DNA from 4 places in the Microbacterium natoriense genome. Region 4 is predicted to be linked to each of the others. Evidence: riboswitches for the same ligand, from Rfam matches in the RefSeq annotation. Region 4 holds a riboswitch; each other region holds the start of a gene.
The links. A riboswitch is a leader RNA that binds a small molecule or an ion and turns the genes downstream of it on or off. The one in region 4 is predicted to bind thiamine pyrophosphate.
Positions count from the first base shown of each region.

Region 1: it holds a riboswitch for thiamine pyrophosphate, as region 4 does, so the genes downstream of both, thiO (glycine oxidase ThiO) here and thiC (phosphomethylpyrimidine synthase ThiC) in region 4, are expected to answer to the same signal.
Region 2: it holds a riboswitch for thiamine pyrophosphate, as region 4 does, so the genes downstream of both, QFZ53_RS00065 (ECF transporter S component) here and thiC (phosphomethylpyrimidine synthase ThiC) in region 4, are expected to answer to the same signal.
Region 3: it holds a riboswitch for thiamine pyrophosphate, as region 4 does, so the genes downstream of both, thiM (hydroxyethylthiazole kinase) here and thiC (phosphomethylpyrimidine synthase ThiC) in region 4, are expected to answer to the same signal.

Region 1 is NZ_JAUSXV010000001.1:1,810,454-1,815,177, reverse strand. It holds gene QFZ53_RS08255 (thiazole synthase) at 1-520, opposite strand, end outside; gene thiS (sulfur carrier protein ThiS) at 549-797, opposite strand; gene thiO (glycine oxidase ThiO) at 797-1,984, opposite strand; TPP riboswitch at 1,976-2,076, opposite strand; gene thiE (thiamine phosphate synthase) at 2,088-2,771, shown strand; gene QFZ53_RS08235 (glycoside hydrolase family 43 protein) at 2,779-4,326, opposite strand; gene QFZ53_RS08230 (beta-xylosidase/alpha-l-arabinosidase) at 4,323-4,724, opposite strand, start outside.
Region 2 is NZ_JAUSXV010000001.1:11,611-16,334, reverse strand. It holds gene QFZ53_RS00075 (ABC transporter ATP-binding protein) at 1-1,157, shown strand, start outside; gene QFZ53_RS00070 (D-alanyl-D-alanine carboxypeptidase) at 1,274-2,740, opposite strand; TPP riboswitch at 2,796-2,907, shown strand; gene QFZ53_RS00065 (ECF transporter S component) at 2,898-3,536, shown strand; gene QFZ53_RS00060 (ABC transporter ATP-binding protein) at 3,533-4,724, shown strand, end outside.
Region 3 is NZ_JAUSXV010000001.1:3,281,674-3,286,397, reverse strand. It holds gene pheT (phenylalanine--tRNA ligase subunit beta) at 1-523, shown strand, start outside; gene QFZ53_RS15510 (DUF402 domain-containing protein) at 561-1,277, shown strand; gene QFZ53_RS15505 (NAD-dependent epimerase/dehydratase family protein) at 1,342-2,322, shown strand; TPP riboswitch at 2,329-2,423, shown strand; gene thiM (hydroxyethylthiazole kinase) at 2,413-3,261, shown strand; gene QFZ53_RS15495 (bifunctional hydroxymethylpyrimidine kinase/phosphomethylpyrimidine kinase) at 3,258-4,724, shown strand, end outside.
Region 4 is NZ_JAUSXV010000001.1:1,448,932-1,453,655, forward strand. It holds gene QFZ53_RS06630 (hypothetical protein) at 1-55, opposite strand, end outside; gene QFZ53_RS06635 (TetR/AcrR family transcriptional regulator) at 103-693, opposite strand; gene QFZ53_RS06640 (SDR family NAD(P)-dependent oxidoreductase) at 758-1,552, shown strand; TPP riboswitch at 1,582-1,689, shown strand; gene thiC (phosphomethylpyrimidine synthase ThiC) at 1,684-3,414, shown strand; gene QFZ53_RS06650 (CHY zinc finger protein) at 3,444-3,866, shown strand; gene QFZ53_RS06655 (sigma-70 family RNA polymerase sigma factor) at 3,767-4,724, opposite strand, start outside.

The DNA of each region.
Region 1 (4,724 bases), 360 kb from region 4:
GATTGAGGATGCCGAGACCGCTGCCGATCGGCGAACCGGCCGGCATGACGGCGGTCACGCCCACGTCCTCCAGGCGCCGGGCGAGGGCGGGATCGTCGTTCGTGTAGGCGAACACGCGGAAGCCGGAGGCCACCAGCTCTTCGGAGGCCCGGAAGAGCTCGACCGGATCGGGCAGCAACGTCTCCTCGTCCGCGATCACCTCGAGCTTGACCCAGTCGGTCTCGAGGGCCTCCCGCGCCAGCTGCGCGGTGAGAACCGCGTCTCGGGCCGTGTAGCAGCCGGCGGTGTTCGGCAGGGCACGGATGCCGAGCCGATCGAGCATCGCGAACACCGAGTCCCGCGCCTCCGGGGCGAAGCGGCGGATGGCGACCGTGGTGATCTCCGTCGCCGACTCGACCAGCGCGTTCTCCAGCAGCGAGAGGCTCGTGGCACCGCCGGTTCCCATGATCAGTCGCGAGGAGAACTGCTCCCCTGCGACGATGAACGGGTCGACGACGGCGGCCTGTGCGGTGAGGCTCATGATGTGCTCCGATTCGTGTGCGGGCGGCTCAGCCGCCTTGGACGGCCGTGACGATCTCGACCTCGTCGCCGTCGGCGACCGTGCAGACGGCCCACCGGCTGCGCGGGACCACGGCACCGCCGAGAGCTGCGGCGACACCCAGTCGGCCGCCGTCGACGCGAGAGCCGTCGTCTCGCAGCACGTGTCCGGTGAGGTCCGAGACGAGATCGCGCAGTGTGGAGCCCGCGGCCACCTCGCGGTCGGCGCCGTTCAGGCGAACGGTCTGCAGAGTCGTCATCATGAGCCTTTCGGTCGGGCGCCGACGAGGTCGACGACAGCGGGAGGTGTCCAGGCGGCGGCCTCTCGCGGTCCGCCCGCCGTGGCGGCCGTGAAGCGCCACGGGTTCATGGCGGACCGGAGGTTCTCGTCGATCGGGCGCCCCTCGGCCAGATCCGATGCGACCGCCGCCGCCAGAGGAGCGAGCAGCACTCCGTGCCGGTCGAACCCCGTGGCGACGAGCACGCCTTCCTCGACGACGCCGAGAAGCGGCACGGCATCGGGGCTCCCCGGGCGAGGACGTGCGAGCATCTCGACGATCTCGCACTCGCTCACGCCGGGGACGACCGTGTCGGCGTCGCGAAGCAGGGCGAGCACGGACCCCGCGTGCACTCCCTCGACGCCGCCCTCCCGCACGGAGGCTCCGAGCACGATCGTGCCGTCGTCCCGCGGGACGAGGTACACAGCACGCCTCCGCACCTGCGCACGGACGGTGCGCGTGATCAGCGGACGCAGCGCCGGCGGGACGCGCAGGCGGAGGACGTCGCCCCACACGGGCCGGAGCGGGAGCGCGGGGATGCCGCCGATCAGGGCCGCCCCGAGGCCGGCGGCCACGATGACGACGTCCGCGCGGTGATGCTCGCCGGATGCCGACAGCAGACCGCTGGCTCCCTCGAGCGTCCGGGTCACCGCGGTCACGGCCTCTCTGCGGACGCGGTCGCCGAGGAGGTCGAGGAGCGCCGCTGCGAGCTGCCGCGGATCGATCTGATGGTCGTCCGGAGTGAACACGGCAGAGGTGACGGCGGGGCCGAGCGCCGGTTCGAGGTCGCGAGCGGCCGTGCCCGTCAGCCGTTCAGCCCGGTGCCCCTGCGTGCGCTGAAGCTCGGCCGCGGCGCCGAGCGCCTCACGGTCCGCGCCATCCACGCCGACCGAGAGCGTCCCGTCCGTGCGGTGCCCGAGCGATCGCCCGCTCGTCGCCGACAGACGCTCGACGAAAGACGGGTACTTCTCGGCCGATGCCTGCATGAGCGGAGTCAGCGCGTCCTGCCCCCATGCCATCTCGGCGGCATGAGCGAGCATCCCGGCGGCGGCGAGGCTCGCGCCGCGGGCAGGTTCAGGGTCGAAGACCGTCACCTCGTGGCCCCGCACGACCAGTTCCTCGGCGGTCGCCAGACCGATGATCCCGGCGCCGATCACAGCGATGCGCATGCGTGCCCTTTCCTACGACGGCATTATCCGTTTCAGGTTCAGCGGTCGGCACGTGGCCCTCTCAGCCCCTGTGGGCTCCCGCGGACCCCTCTACTCTAGGGCTATGACCGCGCTTCTCCCCCTCGTCGACGCACCCCGCCCGACCCGCGAGGAGCGCCTCGCCCTGCTCGACGCAGCACGGCTGTACGTCTGCACGACCGCTCGCACGGCGACCGGCGACCTCGAGGAGTTCCTCGATGCGGCCTACGCGGGCGGGGTCGACATCATCCAGCTGCGTGACAAGGACCTCGAAGCCCGCGCCGAGATCGAGGCGCTCGAGATCCTCGCCGCCGTCGCGCGCAGACACGGAAAGCTGTTCTCGGTGAACGACCGCGCCGACGTCGCCGCTCTCGTCGGCGCCGACGTGTTCCACATCGGTCAGGGCGATCTGACCACCGCGCAGGCACGGCGGCTGCTCGGCGACGACGTGATCATCGGGCGGTCGACGCATTCGATCGCACAGGCCGCGGAGGCGGACGCCGACACCGCCCTCGACTACTTCTGCGTCGGCCCGGTGTGGGAGACGCCGACGAAGCCCGGACGCGCGGCGATCGGCACGGGTCCCCTGCGCGCGGTCGCCGCATCCGGGACGAGCCGGCCCTGGTTCGCTATCGGCGGCATCGACGAAGGTCCTCGCCTCGACGAGGTCGTCGAGGCCGGTTCGTCACGCATCGTCGTCGTGCGGGCGGTGACCGAGGCACTCGATCCCGCCGGGGCGGCCGCATCGCTGCGCGCGCGGCTGCGCTGACGCCCGCTCAGCGCGGGTGGTACTCGACGCGCGCGACACGGATGACGCTGTCGGTCTCCGCTGCGACGCTCGTGGCGTACGCGCCGAGCCACAGACCGAGGAATCCTCCGGACGAGAAGGAGTCGAGGCTCGTGCCGTCGACCGTCGCGACGCGCAACGGCTGTGATCCTTCGACGCCTGCGAGCAGTTCGTAGTCCTGTCCTCGTGCCCGGCACGTCAGCTCGACGCCCTCGGCCAGAGGACCCGTCAGCGTGATCGTCCCCTGCTCGGCCGACTCGCCTGCACGCACTAGGGTCGCCGTGATCCGTGCAGCATCCGCTTCTCCCCCGCCGAGTACAGCCAGGCGCACGTGATCGCGCTCGGATTGCCGGATCAGCAAGCCGGTCTCCTCGCCGGGGGCCAGCCGTCCGGACAGCCTCAGAGTGAAGTCGAGATCCGGATGCTGCTGCCTGACGCCGAGGAACGCGAACGGCTGCGGGTCCGTCGGCCCCTCCGGACGGATCGGCAGCAGCCACTCGCCGTCCACCGCATCGGCGACCTCACCCGGCAGCGCGCGCACCGAGGTCCAGCGTCCGTCGTCCGGGGCGATCGTCGCAGAGCGCTCCTGACGCCCCTCGCCCGCGAAAGGCACCTCGACCTGGTCCGGTACGCGCCCCTCTCCCGGCGCGAAGACCGGCCAGCCGTCTTCCCACTCGACCGGAACCAGGAACGTCTCGCGCCCGAGATTCGCATGGAGCCCGCCATACGGCCGCATGCCGAGAAGCACGGCCCACCAGCTGTCGTCAGCAGCCTGCACGAGATCGGCGTGGCCGACCGCGACGACGTCCGCCGTGCGACCGAGCTGGCGGTGGCTGAGCACCGGATTCGCCGGGTTCCCGACGTAAGGTCCGGTCACGGCATCCGCCCGCGCCACCGAGACCGCATGATGCATCTCCGTGCCGCCCTCCGCCGCGACGAGGTGATAACGCCCGTCGACCTTGTACAGGTGCGGCCCCTCGGCCCAGACGGCCCCGATCAGCGCGCCCCGCCAGATCACATGCTCGGGACCGGTGAGCGCCCTGGCCTCGGGATCGAACTCGCGCAGCCAGATCTCGGTCTGATCGTGCCACTGCGGACTTCGGGCGAGCCTTGTCCCCTGCACCCACGCCCTCCCGTCGTCGTCGAAGAAGAGCGAGGGGTCGATGCCGTCGGCGCCCAGCCACGTCGGCTCGCTCCAGGGACCTGCGGGGTCGGTCGCCGTGATCACGAAGTTCCCACCGCGTGCCGGATCGTTCTGGTCGACGAGCGTGCAGATCACCCAGAAGAGGCCGTCATGGTGGCGCAGCGTGGGCGCGTAGAGCCCGCTCGACGACGCCATGCCCGCCATGTCGAGCATCCCCGGCCTGTCGACGGCGTGACCGATCAACTCCCAGCGGGCGAGGTCGGTGCTCCGATGGATGGGGAGCCCTGGCAGGTACTCGAACGACGAGGTGACCACGAAGTACTCGCCGTCCACCCGGCAGATCGAGGGATCGGGATGGCAGCCCGGCAGGATCGGGTTGCGGACCAGGGTCATCCCGGGATGACCTCGGAGCTCACCGACCGCGGGTCCACGGGCGTCAGCGCATGGGCGGCCCCCGTGATCCGCACGGCCGCGCGGCGAGTGACATCCGTCGCGGCATCCGCACCGACCCACACCTGCACATCGCCGGGCTCGACGATGCGCACCATCGATCGGTCGCTGAACGCGAAACGCTGTGTCGGCACGCTGAACGCGACGTCGGCGGATTCGCCCGCGTCGAGCGTGAGACGGTGGAACGCGAGCAGCTGCGCGTCAGGGCGGGTGACGGATGCCACGACGTCGTGCCCGTACAGCTGGAGCACGTGATCAGCCGGCACGGAGCCGGTGTTGGTCACGCGCACGACCGCGCGGAAGGCATCGCCCGCAGAGACCTCTTCATCGACCGCGAGCAG
Region 2 (4,724 bases), 1.4 Mb from region 4:
GAAGTCTCAGCTACGCCGCTCTGGCAGTGCTGGGCGGTCTCATGGTCGCCAGCGGTCAGCTGCGACTCGGCGACGTGCAGGCGTTCATCCAGTACTCGCAGCAGTTCTCGCAGCCGCTGGCCGAACTCGGCGGCATGGCTGCGGTCGTGCAGTCGGGCACCGCATCGGCCGAGCGCGTCTTCCAGCTGCTCGACGAGGACGAGCAGGACCCGGATGCCGAAGACGCCCCCACGGTCGTCGACGGCAAGGGAGTCATCGAGTTCGAGCACGTCGCGTTCTCCTATTCGGAGGACCGCCCGCTCATCACCGATCTCTCCTTCCAGGTCGAGCCTGGTCAGACTGTGGCGATCGTCGGCCCGACCGGCGCTGGCAAGACCACGCTGGTCAACTTGATCATGCGGTTCTACGAGCTCAGCGGCGGACGCATCCTGCTCGACGGGCAGGACATCTCCGAGATGACGCGCGACGACCTGCGTTCGCGCACCGGCATGGTGCTGCAGGACCCGTGGCTGTTCGCCGGGAGCATCCGCGAGAACATCCGCTACGGACGCTCGACCGCGACCGACGACGAGGTGCTCGCCGCCGCCAAGGCGACGTACGTCGACCGCTTCGTTCACGCCCTCCCCGAGGGCTACGACACCGTGCTCGACGAGGACGCCTCGAACGTCTCGGCCGGTGAGCGGCAGCTGATCACGATCGCCCGTGCGTTCGTCGCCAAGCCGTCGATCCTCATCCTCGATGAGGCCACGTCGGCCGTCGACACCCGCACCGAGCTGCTGCTGCAGCACGCCATGGCGGCGCTGCGCGAAGGACGCACCTCGTTCGTGATCGCTCACCGCCTGTCGACGATCCGCGATGCCGACCTCATCCTCGTGATGGAGCACGGCGACATCGTCGAGAAGGGCACGCACGACGAGCTCATCACGGCGCAGGGCGCGTACTGGCGCCTGTACCAGTCGCAGTTCGAGCAGGCGGCCGCCGACATCGACGCCGAAGAGGCTCTCACGGGCACGACCCCGGTCGTCGTCACGGGAGACGCCGAGGCTGAAGCGGATGCCGCGCGCGTCGGCGCTGTGGTCGGAGCTGAGAGCCCGGCCGCCGAGATCGCCGCGGCGGAAGCCGTGGTCGAGAACCGGGGTGAGGCTCCCAAGGCCTGACTCGTGCACGCAGATGCCCCGCCCCGGAATCCGGGACGGGGCATCTGCGTACGGCGGGGACCGCAGGCGGGTGGCTCTGCGCGGGTGGCTCTGCGCGGGTGGCTCTGCGCGGGCGGCTATTTGTCGGTCAGCCCGAACAGTTCCAGCGGATGCGTGAGCCGCCACCACGGGCTCGGATCCTGCACGGTTCCCGCGAGCTCCAGTTCGGTCGTCGCCGTGTTCACCGGGCCGGTCGTCGTGAGCGTGCCGACCTCTGCGCCGGCCTTGCGCTTCTCGTCGAGGTCGAACTCCACGGTCGTCGTCGCGATTCCGCCGTTCCACAGCACCACGTCGGCATCCGCGTCCGTCACGATGTCGACCTCGGCACCCCAGAGGGTCTCCACGGAGCCGACGACAGTGCCCTCGGGTACCGTCGGCGCCTGAGTCTGCAGCTCGTTCTCGACCTGCGAGAACAGCGAGCGCGTCGACGCGAGGCGCATGTCGTCGTCCTCCTGCGTGAGCACCGACGCATACAGTCGCAGGGTCGTATCGCCCACTGTGACATCCTTCGCCGTGAGCAGATTCCAGCTCTCATGGAGGGTGCCGGTCTTGACCCCGACGACCCCGGAATCGGCCATCATCCCGTTCGTGTTGCGCACGGTTCCGGCTCCGGGCAGGTCGACCGACGTCGTGCCGACGATCTCGGCGAACACCGGATTCTGCATGGCCTTCTGCGCCACCGCGATCAGGGCTTCGGGCGTCGCCACGTTGCGCTCGTCGAACCCCGACGGAGATTTGATCGTGATGCCGCTGATTCCGCGCTCGCTCAGCCAGGTGGCCGCCGCGTCGGCGAACGCGGCATCCGATCCCCAGATCTCCTTCGCGAGCCGGTCGATGTAGTTGTTGGCCGAGCCGAGCAGTACGCCCTGCAGCATCTGGTACTCGGTGAGCGAGCCGCCGACGGGCACGTCGAGAGCCGACTGGTCGCTGCGCTTGTATGCGAGGTACGACTGGCTGTCGGCCCTGGTGAACGAGAACGAGGGACCCTGCTCTCCGGGAGCCAACGGCATCCGATCGAGCACCATCATGGCCGAGACCACTTTGGAGATGCTCGCGATCGCCGCAGGATCGGTCGAAGACGCCAGTGTGCCGACACCTGCGATCCCGACGGCGGCGCTTCCCTGCGCGGGCCACGTGATCGCGGCGGCCTGAGCCGGTGTCGTCGAGAATTCCACGGCCTGCACCGTGGGGGCGATCTCGTGCAGGGGCCACAGCAGCGTCGTGCCCGTGTAGGCGCCGACGAGCGCGAGCAGAACGCCGACGGGCACGAGCACCCCTGGCCGGACGACGGCCGACCGGAGATGTGCGCCGGTGAAGAGCGAGGCCGCATCGTCACCGTCGGCAGCGGGTGAGGCGTCGGCCACCTGGGCAGGATCGATCCAGGTCAGGGCGGTGGCGTGGTCGTCGCCCTCGGCCCAGCGAGCGTCGGGAGCGACGGAAGCCGAGACCAGTGCATCGAGGTCGTCGAAGGCTTCTGCCGCAGCATCCGTCGTCACGTCATCGCCCACAGGTGCAGTGGCCTCGGCGGAGTCAGGAGCGGTCACCTGCCTACGGTACCGAACTCCGCTCACAGAACACCGGTACGACGGGTAATATCGACAGAACAACCACGGGAGTCCGGCGAGCCGGGCTGAGAGGGAGCGAATCGCGCTTCGACCGTCGAACCTGATCCGGATAATGCCGGCGCAGGGAGGAGTTCAGATGAGTACTTCCACGTCCGCTTCCACGACCGGCACGGCGTCCGGTCTTCGCAACGCCCAGCTGTGGCGCTGGCGCGTCGTCGATATCGTCGTGGCCAGCGTCATCGCCGTCGCCTGCGCCCTGATCTTCGTGCTGTGGAACGTCGGCTACCAGGGCCCCAGTACGCTGCTCGAACCGCTGCTCCCCGGTGTCCAGGCGCTCGTCAACGGGCCCTGGCTGATCGCCGGAGTGCTCGGCGGGCTGATCATCCGCAAGCCGGGGGCTGCGCTGTACACCGAACTGGTCGCCGCGGTCATCTCCGCGCTCGTCGGCAACGTGTGGGGTCCGCTCACGATCGTCTCGGGCCTCGTGCAGGGTCTGGGCGCCGAACTCATCTTCCTGCTGTTCCTCTACGGGGTGTGGAAGCTGCCCGTCGCGATCCTCGCCGGCGCCGCCGCCGGCGTCGCCTGCGGTATCAACGACGTGATCCTCTGGTACGCCGGAGCCGACACCGCGTTCACCGTCATCTACATCGCCTCGAGCACCGTCTCGGGTGCCGTCATCGCCGGCATCGGCGCGTGGCTGATCGCCCGCGGCCTCGCCGCGACCGGTGCGCTGAGCCGTTTCGCCGCCGGTCGCGAGGTCGCCGCACGGGTGTGACCGGCGCGGCGACCCCCGCCGCTCTCGAGGCGCGCGGTTGGGGCTGGCGGTACGCCACGCGGCTGCGCTGGGCGGTGCGAGAGATCGACCTCGCCATATCGCCGGGGGAGCGCGTGCTGCTGCTCGGCGCGTCCGGTTCGGGCAAGTCGACCCTGCTGCAGGGATTCGGCGGCGTGCTGGGCGGAGCCGACGAGGGGGAGACGCACGGCTCGCTTCTCGTCGACGGCCTGCCTGCCGCGCAGGCTCGCGGCAGAGTCGGGATGGTCCTGCAGGACCCCGACACGCAGACCATGCTCGCCCGTGTCGGGGATGACGTGGCCTTCGGCTGCGAGAACCTGGGCGTGCCCCGCCCCGAGATCTGGCATCGGGTGCGGTCGGCGCTGGATGCCGTTCGGCTCGCCGTTCCCCTCGACAGATCCACGGCCGCGCTGTCGGGAGGACAGAAGCAGCGCCTCGCGCTCGCCGGTGTGCTGGCGATGAGGCCGGGCGCGATCCTGCTCGACGAGCCGACCGCCAACCTCGACCCCGTAGGTGTTCAGGACGTGCGGGACGCCGTCGCGGCCGCGCTCGATGTCACCGGCGCCACGCTCGTGGTGATCGAGCACCGCATCGACGTCTGGCTGCCGCTCGTCGACCGGGTGATCGTGCTGGGGGCCGAGCCGGAAGGCACGGTCGTGCTCGCGGACGGTCCGCCCGACGAGGTGCTGGGCGCGCGCGGAGCGGAACTGGCGGCGTCCGGCGTCTGGGTTCCCGAGCATCCGCCCGCCGTGCCGCCGCCGCCCGTCCTCGCCCCCGGTGAACGGCTGATCGAAGCCCGTGGCCTCACCGTGGCGCGCAGCCGAGGAGTGGCCGTGGCGGGACCCCTTGACCTCGACGTGCATGCGGGCGAGGTCATCGGGATCACCGGTCCGAACGGCGCGGGAAAATCGACGCTCGGCCTGACGGTCGCGGGGCTCATCCCCGCCGAGAGCGGTCGGGTCACGGCCACAGCGGCGCTGTCTTCGGGTGAAGGAGCTGACCCGTTCCGGTGGTCGTCGACGTCGCTGCTCACCCGCATCGCGACGGTGCTGCAGACGCCGGAGCACCAGCTACTCGCGAAGACGGTGCGTGAGGAGCTCGCCGTCGGTCCTCGAGCGCTGCGCCTCGACGAGGCCGAGATCGCGCGTCGCACCGACGAACTCCTCGACA
Region 3 (4,724 bases), 1.8 Mb from region 4:
CGTGATCGCCGCTGCCGCAGGCGTAGAGATCGACGTCGAGCAGAGCCAGCGCGCGGCTCTCCACCCGGGACGCACGGGTGTGCTGCGGGTCGGTGAGTCCACGGTCGGCTACGTGGGAGAACTGCACCCCGACGTAGCCGCCGACGCGGATCTGCCGGGACGCGCAACCGTCCTCGAGCTCGACCTCGACGGCGTTCTGTCGCTCGCGGGCGAGTCGGTCGTCGCAGCCTCCCTGTCGGGCTTCCCGGCCGCGACGCAGGACGTGTCGCTCACCGTAGCGGCCGATCTGCCCGCAGCCGAGCTGCGTGCGGCGCTCGTCGAGGGCGCGGGTCCGCTTCTGGAATCGCTGCGTCTGGTCGACGACTATCGCGGCGAGGGTGTGCCGGCGGGTTCGAAGAGCCTCACCTTCGCATTGCGCTTCCGCGCCGACGACCGCACGCTGACCGCAGCCGAGGCGACCGAGGCGAAGCTCGCCGGTGTGGCCGTGGCGGCAGAGCGTTTCGGCGCCGCGCTGCGCGACTGACCAGGATTCGGGTACGGCGCCGGGGTAGCGTGGCAGGATGAGCATCCTCCCGCACAGCACCCCGGCGGCCGTCCCGGAGGGCGCCCGTCCGCTTGGCGAAGGTCCGTTCCTCGCGCCTGGCGATCAGATCGACTGGCACTACCGCGCGCCGGGCTGGCAGCCCGGCGACCCGTCGACGATCTCACCCATGCGTGTGGTTCGTGATGACGAACGCGGTCTCGTCGCCTGGCTCGCGCCTGGGACGCTGCAGGAGGCGCAGGGCTCTGCGACCGGCGACCGGGTCCGCTCGATTCCGCTCGAACGGCGGTGGCTGGATCATCGTACGAGGATCGTCGAGGAGTGGTGGGGCGGAGGCAGTCTGCGCATCGCTCCGGTCGGAGCCGCCTGGTCCGTGTGCCTGTTCTGGAAGCCTGCAGACGACGGCGACTGGCGTTTCGACGGGTGGTACGTGAACCTCGAGAACGCGCATCTGCGCACCGACCGTGACACGTACTCCTCGGATCACATCCTCGACGTCTGGATCGCGGCGGACCGCACAGTCCATCTCAAGGATGAGGACGAGGTCGTCGCCGCGATCAGCCAGGGGAGGCTGACCCGCGAGCAAGCGGCGCAGATCGAACGTCACGCCGGAGCGGCGATCGAGTCGTTCCGCTCGGGCGAATGGCCGTTCGATGCGGAGTGGATCGATTGGCGGCCCGATCCGTCGTGGACGATTCCCGCTCTGCGCGGTCTGGACGAACTGCGCGGCGCCTGATCCTCGAACTCTGCTCTCGGCGGATCACCTTCCCTCGGGCGGCGGATGCTGGTGACATGGACGGATGACGAACGCTCTGATCCTCGGCGGAACCGGCTGGCTTTCCGGCCGCATCTCACAACGCCTGCAGGATGATGGCGTCGACGTCACCTGCCTCGCACGGGGCAGCCGGGCGGCGCCTGGCAGCGCCGAGCTCGTGCGCGGAGATCGCGACGACCCTCGCGTGTACGAGGCGCTGTCTGCGCGGGAGTGGGACCACGTGATCGACATCTCCTCGCGGGCCGATCACGTCATCGCCGCCGTGGTCGCGCTCGGCGATCGTGCTGCACGCTGGACGTACGTGTCGTCGGTGTCGGCGTACGCCGATGACGTCACGGTGGGCGCCGACGAATCCGCACGTCTGCACGTTGCCGCGAAGCCGGGAGACGAGTACGAATACGGCCCGCAGAAGGTCGCCGCCGAAGACGCGGTGCGCACCCTCGACGGTCGTGCGCTGATCGTCCGGCCTGGGCTCATCGTCGGATCGGGCGACCCCAGCGATCGTTTCGGCTATTGGGCTGCGGCGGTGCTGAGAGCGGGATCGGCGGATGTGCTGCTGCCGCCGACGGAGGGGCGCACGGCGCAGGTGATCGACGTCGACGACGTCGCGGCGTTCATCGCGACGGCCACCGCCACCGGTGCGATCAACGCGGTCGGTGCGCAGCATCCGCTCGGCGACGTGCTCGCGCTGTTCCGCACAGCGACCGGACACACCGGCGGCACAGTGTCGGCCGAGGAGGAGTGGCTCGTCGAGCACGGCGTCGAGTATTGGGCGGGCGAGCGTTCGCTGCCGCTGTGGCTGCCCGCCGAGATGACGGGATTCATGGCGCGGTCGAACGCCGCCTACCTGGCGAACGGCGGTTTCCTGCGCCGGCTGGAGGACACGGTGGCAGAGGTCGTTCAGGACGAGCGCGTGCGCGGCGTGGAGCGCGAGCGGCGTGCCGGGCTCACAGGATCCGAGGAGCGGGAGCTCCTCGCCGAACTGCGCCGACTGCCGCTTCGCTAGACTGCCAGCAGTGACACGGGGTGCCGCATCCGCGGCTGAGAACAGACCCGTCGAACCTGATCTAGTTAGCACTAGCGAAGGGAATGTCGCATGAGCGATCTTCTGCGTCCTGCATCCGCCGCCGACCTCGTCACAGAGGCTGCCTCCCTGCTGGAGGTGCTGCGTGCCGACCCGCCGTTGACGCACTGCATCACGAACTCGGTCGTCACGGGCTTCACGGCGAACGTGCTGCTCGCGATCGGGGCGGCGCCCGCCATGGTGGACATCGTCGGCGAGTCCGGCCTGTTCGCGGGCATCGCCTCGGGACTTCTCGTGAACCTCGGCACGCCGACCCCCGAGCAGCGGGAGGCGAGCTTCGAGGCGGTCGAGGGAGCCACGGCATCCGGAACTCCCTGGGTCCTCGATCCGGTCGCGATCGGTGCGCTGCCGGTGCGCACCGCGCTCGCGCACCGTCTCGCCGAGCAACGCCCGACCGCGATCCGTGGCAATGCCTCGGAGATCCTCGCACTCGCCGGACTCAGCGCAGGAGGGCGCGGTGTCGATGCGACGGACAGCGCAGACGCCGCGATCGATGCGGCCCGCGCGCTCGCCTCGAGATTCGGCAGCGTCGTGGCGGTCTCCGGACCGGTCGATCTCATCACGGACGGCGAGCGCGTGCTCCGGCTCGCCAACGGGCACGAACTGCTCACCAGGGTGACCGGCGGCGGATGCGCCCTCGGCGCAGTGATGGCTGCCTTCCTCGGAGCCGCACGCGCCAGAGCCACCCCGCCGCTGCTCGCAGTGGCCTCGGCGAGCCTCGTCTACACGGTCGCTGCTGAACGCGCCGCCAGCGCATCCACGGGGCCCGGCAGCTTCGCCGTCGCGTTTCTCGATGCGCTCGCCGCCGTGCAACCCGCCGACATCGAGTCCGCGGCTCGCGTCGAGACGGCTGCGCTGTGATCGCCGACCTGTCGCTGTACCTCGTCACCGATCCGGCGTTGTGCGGAGAGCGCGGCGTCGTCGACACGGTCCGTCACGCGGTCGACGGGGGAGTGCGCGTCGTCCAGCTGCGCGACAAGCAAGCGACAGATGCCGAGATCACGGCGCAGCTGATCGAACTGTCGCGGGCGATCGGCGGGCGATCGCTGCTGCTCGTCAACGACCGGCTCGACGCGGCGATCGCCGCCCGGGAAGCAGGCGCCAGGGTCGACGGCGTCCACCTCGGGCAGGGCGACGCGTCGGTGCTCCGTGCCCGATCGGAACTCGGCCCCGATGCGCTGATCGGTCTCACCGCGAACAACCGGGCTCATCTCGACGCCGCACTCGCCCTCCCCGCCGGAACCGTGGACTACCTGGGGGTGGGAGTCATCCGCCCGACGAAGACCAAGCCCGATCATCCTCCGGCTCTCGGCGTCGACGGCTTCCGTGCGTTCGCCGCCGCGAGTCCGCTGCCCTGCGTCGCGATCGGAGGTGTCGGCATCGACGACACCGAGGCGTTGCGGGACGCCGGTGCGGCAGGCCTCGCCGTCGTGTCCGCATTGTGTGCCGCAGAAGACCCCGCCGAGACGGCAGCAGCGTTCGTGCAGCGGTGGCGGGCGGCCGGAGTCCCTCGCGTGCTGAGCATCGCCGGCAGCGACCCGTCAGGCGGCGCCGGCGTGCAGGCCGATCTCAAGTCGATCGCAGCCTCCGGGGGATACGGCATGGCTGTGATCACGGCCCTCACCGCGCAGAACACGCAAGGCGTCCGCGCCGTGCATGTGCCGCCGATCGACTTCCTCCGGGAGCAGCTCCACGCGATCTCCGACGACATCGTGATCGACGCGGTGAAGATCGGGATGCTCGCGAACGCAGAGGTCATCCGAACTGTCGTCGAGTGGCTCGACGCGGCCCGTCCGCCCATCGTCGTCGTGGACCCGGTGATGGTCGCGACCAGCGGGGACCGGTTGCTGGATGCCGAGGCCGAACACGCCCTCGGCGCACTGCTCGCCCGCGCCGACGTCATCACCCCGAACCTCGGCGAACTCGGCGTGCTCGTGGGGCGCGACATCGACGGCTGGGACGACGCGCTCGCTGCGGGCGCGGTGCTGTCAACCGCGATCGGAGCGCGGGTGCTGGTGAAGGGCGGGCACCTCGACGGTGCGGAGGCACCGGATGCTCTCATCGGCGCCGGCACGACCATCGAGTTCACGGACGCGCGCATCGAGACCCGCAACACGCACGGAACCGGCTGCTCGCTGTCATCCGCGCTCGCGACCCGCCTCGCGAGGGGTGAGGCTCCTGACGACGCCGTCGCGGGATCGCGGGCCTGGTTGCGCGAATCGCTGCGAGAGGGCGAGGCGCTCATGGTCGGGCGCGGTCACGGGCCGATCAACCACTTCGCCGGGTTGTGGGCGCGGGGCGGACTCGAGACCAGACCGAGCGCC
Region 4 (4,724 bases):
ATTCCAGACCCAGCAGTTCGGGGCTCAGCCCCGCGATCTTCAATTGTGCGTTCATGTGCTGACGTTACGCCGCCAAGCTGGGTGTGCTCACAGCCGCGCTCGTCACTCGACCCCGAGAGATCCGAGGATGACCTCGATCGTGGCCTCCGCCGCGTCCTGCCACGGGACGCCGTCGAGCAGGTCTGCCGTGGCGAGGGCTGCGACACCGTGCACGGATGCGAAGATCACGAGCGCGCGCCGCTCCGCGTCTCCTTCGGGAATCTCACCCGCCGCCTGAGCTGCGGCGACGAACGCTACGACCATCGACATGCTGGCCCTGCTCCGTTCGCGCAGCTCGCCCGAAGCATCGAATTGATGCTTCGCCTTGTACATCACCTCGAGGATCGCCGGGTGCGCGACCGCGAAGCCGATGTACGCGAGACCCGCGGCGCGCAGCCGCTCGCCGAACGGGGCAGCCTGCTCCACGGCCGCAGCCAGCGCCTCGTTCATTCGTGTGAATCCGGCCACCGCGACCGCGTCGAGGAGGGCGGTGCGGTCGCTGAAATGGCGTGCGGATGCGCCGTGACTCACGCCCACGTCGCGTGCGAGCTGACGCAGCGACAGCGCGTCGACGCCCCCGGCGTCGATCGACTCCCAGGCGCGGTCGAGGAGCGCCTCTCGAAGGTTGCCGTGATGGTACGAGCGTTCGGTCACACTTGAACCCTATCGATCTAAGTAGACATTGACAACAATGCTGTCAGTGTCTACATTTGCGATCATGACCATTCACCACACCGGAACCACCGCCCTCGTCACCGGCGCCAGCTCGGGCCTCGGCGCCGAGTTCGCCACCCAGCTCGCCCGCCGCGGCGCCGACCTCGTGCTCGTGGCCCGGCGCGAAGACCGCTTGAAGGATCTCGCCGCCCGCCTGGAGCGGGAGCACGGGGTGCGGGCGACCGTGATCGCCCTCGATCTCGCCGACGCCGGCGCCCCGGCACGTCTTCGCGCCGCGCTCGACGAGCGAGGCATCCGCATCCAGACGCTGATCAACAACGCCGGCTTCGGAGCGAAGGGGGACTTCGTCGAGGCGGACGCTGCGCGTATGGCCGAGATGGTGCAGGTCAACGTGGCCTCGCTCGTCGGGATCACGCGCGAGTTCCTCCCCGAGCTGACTCGCGACGGCCGGGGCGCCCTCGTCAACGTGGCGAGCGTCGCGGCCTATCAGCCGTGCCCCGGCATGGCGGTGTACGGCGCATCCAAGGCCTTCGTGCTGAGCTTCACCGAGTCGATCGCGCATGAGACACGCTCGTCCGGTCTGCGCGTGCTCGCCCTGAGCCCCGGAGCGACCCGCACGGAGTTCTTCGATGTCGTCGGCACAGAGGCCGCAGCGGTGGGCCGCTTCCAGTCCGCGACCGACGTGGTCGCGCAGGCGATGGCAGCGCTCGATCGTCGGCGCACACCCGCGAGCATCGTGTCGGGTGCCGCGAACGCCGTGACGAGCAAGCTCGTCGGCCTCATGCCGCGTCGCATGACTCTCGCGATCAGCGGCCGGTTGCTGGCCGAGTCGGCGTGATGACGCGCTCCGAGGCCGTGCTACTCTCGTCCCGACCACACGGGTGCCCGAGCACGGGCTGAGATCTGGCTGATGCTGCCTGCGACCGTCGAACCTGTCCGGGTAATGCCGGCGTAGGAAGTAGGAGTCCTGTGAGCACGCTCTCCCGCGTGCGCGAACTCGCGCACCATCACGACGAAGAACACGGCATCTTCGTGCCCGTCACCCGCATCCCGCTGTCTGATTCACCGGGCGGAACCACCAACCCTCCAGTGGACGTGTACCGCACCGAGGGGCCGGCCTGCGAGCCGGAGGACGGCCTGCCGTCGCTGCGCGAGACGTGGATAGTTGAACGGGGTGACACAGGGCAGTACGAAGGGCGCGCTCGCGATCTGAACGACGACGGACGAGGGGCGGCGCGGCGTGGAGCTGCGTCAGACGAATGGCGCGGCACCCGCCGCCCGCCTCGGCGCAGCCTGAACGGCCGTACGGTCACCCAGATGCACTACGCGCGCCGTGGCCTGATCACGCCCGAGATGCGATTCGTCGCTCTCCGTGAGGGCTGCGACGTCGAGCTCGTGCGCGCGGAACTCGCCGCCGGGCGGGCGATAATCCCCGCGAACATCAATCACCCGGAATCGGAGCCGATGATCATCGGTCGCGCCTTCCTCGTGAAGATCAACGCGAACATCGGCAACTCGGCTGTGACGAGCTCGATCGCCGAGGAGGTCGACAAGCTGCGCTGGGCGACGAAGTGGGGTGCCGACACCGTCATGGACCTGTCCACCGGAGACGACATCCACACCACCCGCGAATGGATTCTGCGCAATTCGCCGGTGCCGATCGGCACAGTGCCGATCTACCAGGCGCTCGAGAAGGTCGACGGCAAGGCGCACGAGCTGAGCTGGGAGATCTTCCGCGACACGATCATCGAGCAGTGCGAGCAGGGCGTCGACTACATGACGATCCATGCCGGGGTGCTGCTGCGCTACGTGCCCTTGACCGCGAACCGGGTGACCGGCATCGTCTCGCGCGGCGGGTCGATCATGGCCGACTGGTGCCTCGCGCATCATCAGGAGAACTTCCTGTATACGCACTTCGATGAGCTGTGCGAGATCTTCGCGCGCTACGACGTCGCGTTCTCGCTCGGAGACGGGCTGCGGCCGGGATCGATCGCCGACGCCAACGACGCGGCGCAGTTCGCCGAGCTCGACACGCTCGCCGAGCTCACGGCGCGAGCGTGGGCGTTCGAGGTCCAGGTGATGGTCGAGGGGCCGGGACACGTGCCCTTCCACCTCGTGCGCGAAAACGTCGAACGTCAGCAGGAACTCTGCCATGGCGCGCCGTTCTACACCCTTGGACCGCTCGTCACAGATGTCGCGCCAGGCTACGACCACATCACGTCGGCGATCGGGGCGACCGAGATCGCTCGCTACGGCACCGCCATGCTCTGCTATGTCACGCCGAAGGAGCATCTGGGACTGCCGAACAAAGACGACGTGAAGACCGGCGTGATCACCTACAAGATCGCGGCCCACGCCGCCGACCTCGCGAAAGGTCACGCGGGCGCACGCGACCGCGACGATGCTCTGTCGAGGGCGCGGTTCGAGTTCCGCTGGCGCGACCAGTTCGCGCTGTCGCTCGATCCCGAGACGGCCGAGGCCTTCCACGACGAGACGCTGCCTGCAGAGCCGGCGAAGACCGCGCACTTCTGCTCGATGTGCGGTCCGAAGTTCTGCTCGATGCGCATCTCACAGGACATCCGCGACCGCTTCGGCGGCGTCGACGAGCAGACGGCGATCGCCGGCATGCAGCAGCAGGCGGACGCGTTCCGGGAAGCGGGCGGAACCGTGTACCTCCCGGCGCCCGCCTTGCGCGAATGACGCGGCGGCGCGCATGCCAGGATGAGCGGATGCCGCAGCATCCGCTCTCCACGCCTCCACCCGTGCTCGGGCCGGTGGTCGACGGGCAGACGCGGTGCGTCCACTACCGCACGGAGCTCGACATCGTCGCGATCCGCTTCGCGTGCTGCGGCGACTACTATCCGTGCCATCTGTGTCACGCCGAGGTCGCCGGACATGACAGCTCCCCCTGGCCGATCGAGGCGAGGAGCGCGCGCGCCGTGCTGTGCGGCGTGTGCGGCGACGAACTGTCCATCGCCGAGTACCTCGAGGTCACCGCCTGCCCGTCGTGCGCGTCGAGCTTCAACCCCGGCTGCGCACTGCATGCGCACCTCTACTTCGAGGTGGAGCCGTCTTCGCGAGAAGGCGCCTTGCCCGTCGTGACGACTGTCTCGGCCGCGAGGTCTCCCACAGCGCCTTCGTCGTCGACGTAGTACACCTCGAGCGTGTGCTCGCCCTCGGGCAGCGCGAGATCGAAGTCGACCGCCTCGTCCGACGCTGTTCCGATCGTCTGATCGTCGACGACGAGTGCGACCTCGGTCTCATCCGCGCCCCACACCGCCACGCTGATGCTCTCGTCGTCTGCTGTGACGTAGACGATGACCGCGGTCGTCCACCAGGAGGACCCTCGGGCGGACATCATGTCGCCGACGTCTTCCGCAGTGACGTCGCCCTTCTTGTCGTGACCGAACGCGTTGCCTTCGTCGCCGCCAGGATCCTCGTCGTCGTGATCCCGACCGCGGTCGGTCTTCGTGAGGATCGTGACGGTCTTGTCGACCGCGTCTTCGACGGGTTCTTCGACGACCGGCGCGACGGGGGTCGGGTTCGTGGTCGCGGGCGGTGCGACCGGAACGGGAACGGGCGCCGCCGCGACCGGCGCGGGTGCGGTGACCGCCGGCGCGGGCGCCGAAGAGGGAACCGCGGGAGCCGGACGCGCAGGCGCCGACGCAGCCGGGGCGAGTGCGGCCGTCGCATCCGGCTCGGCGACAGGGCGCACGAACAGGCTGCCGCTGATCGACAGTGCGACGGCGGTGGCTGCGGCGACCGGCCAGAGCACGGGGGCGGTGTTCCCTGCCGCGTCGAGGGCCGGTTGCACGTGGGCAGGAAGTCCGGCCCATCCGGCGAGTCCGGTCGCCGCGGCCGCGGCCTGCTCGGTCGGGAACAGGGCGGGAAGGAGCACGAGTCCGGTGCCGCCGGCCAGCAGCGGGCCGAGCGACATCGCGCGCGCCAGATGCCTGGCCTCGCCGGCGGCGGATCTGCAGGTCTCGCACTCGTCGATGTGCGTGGTGACG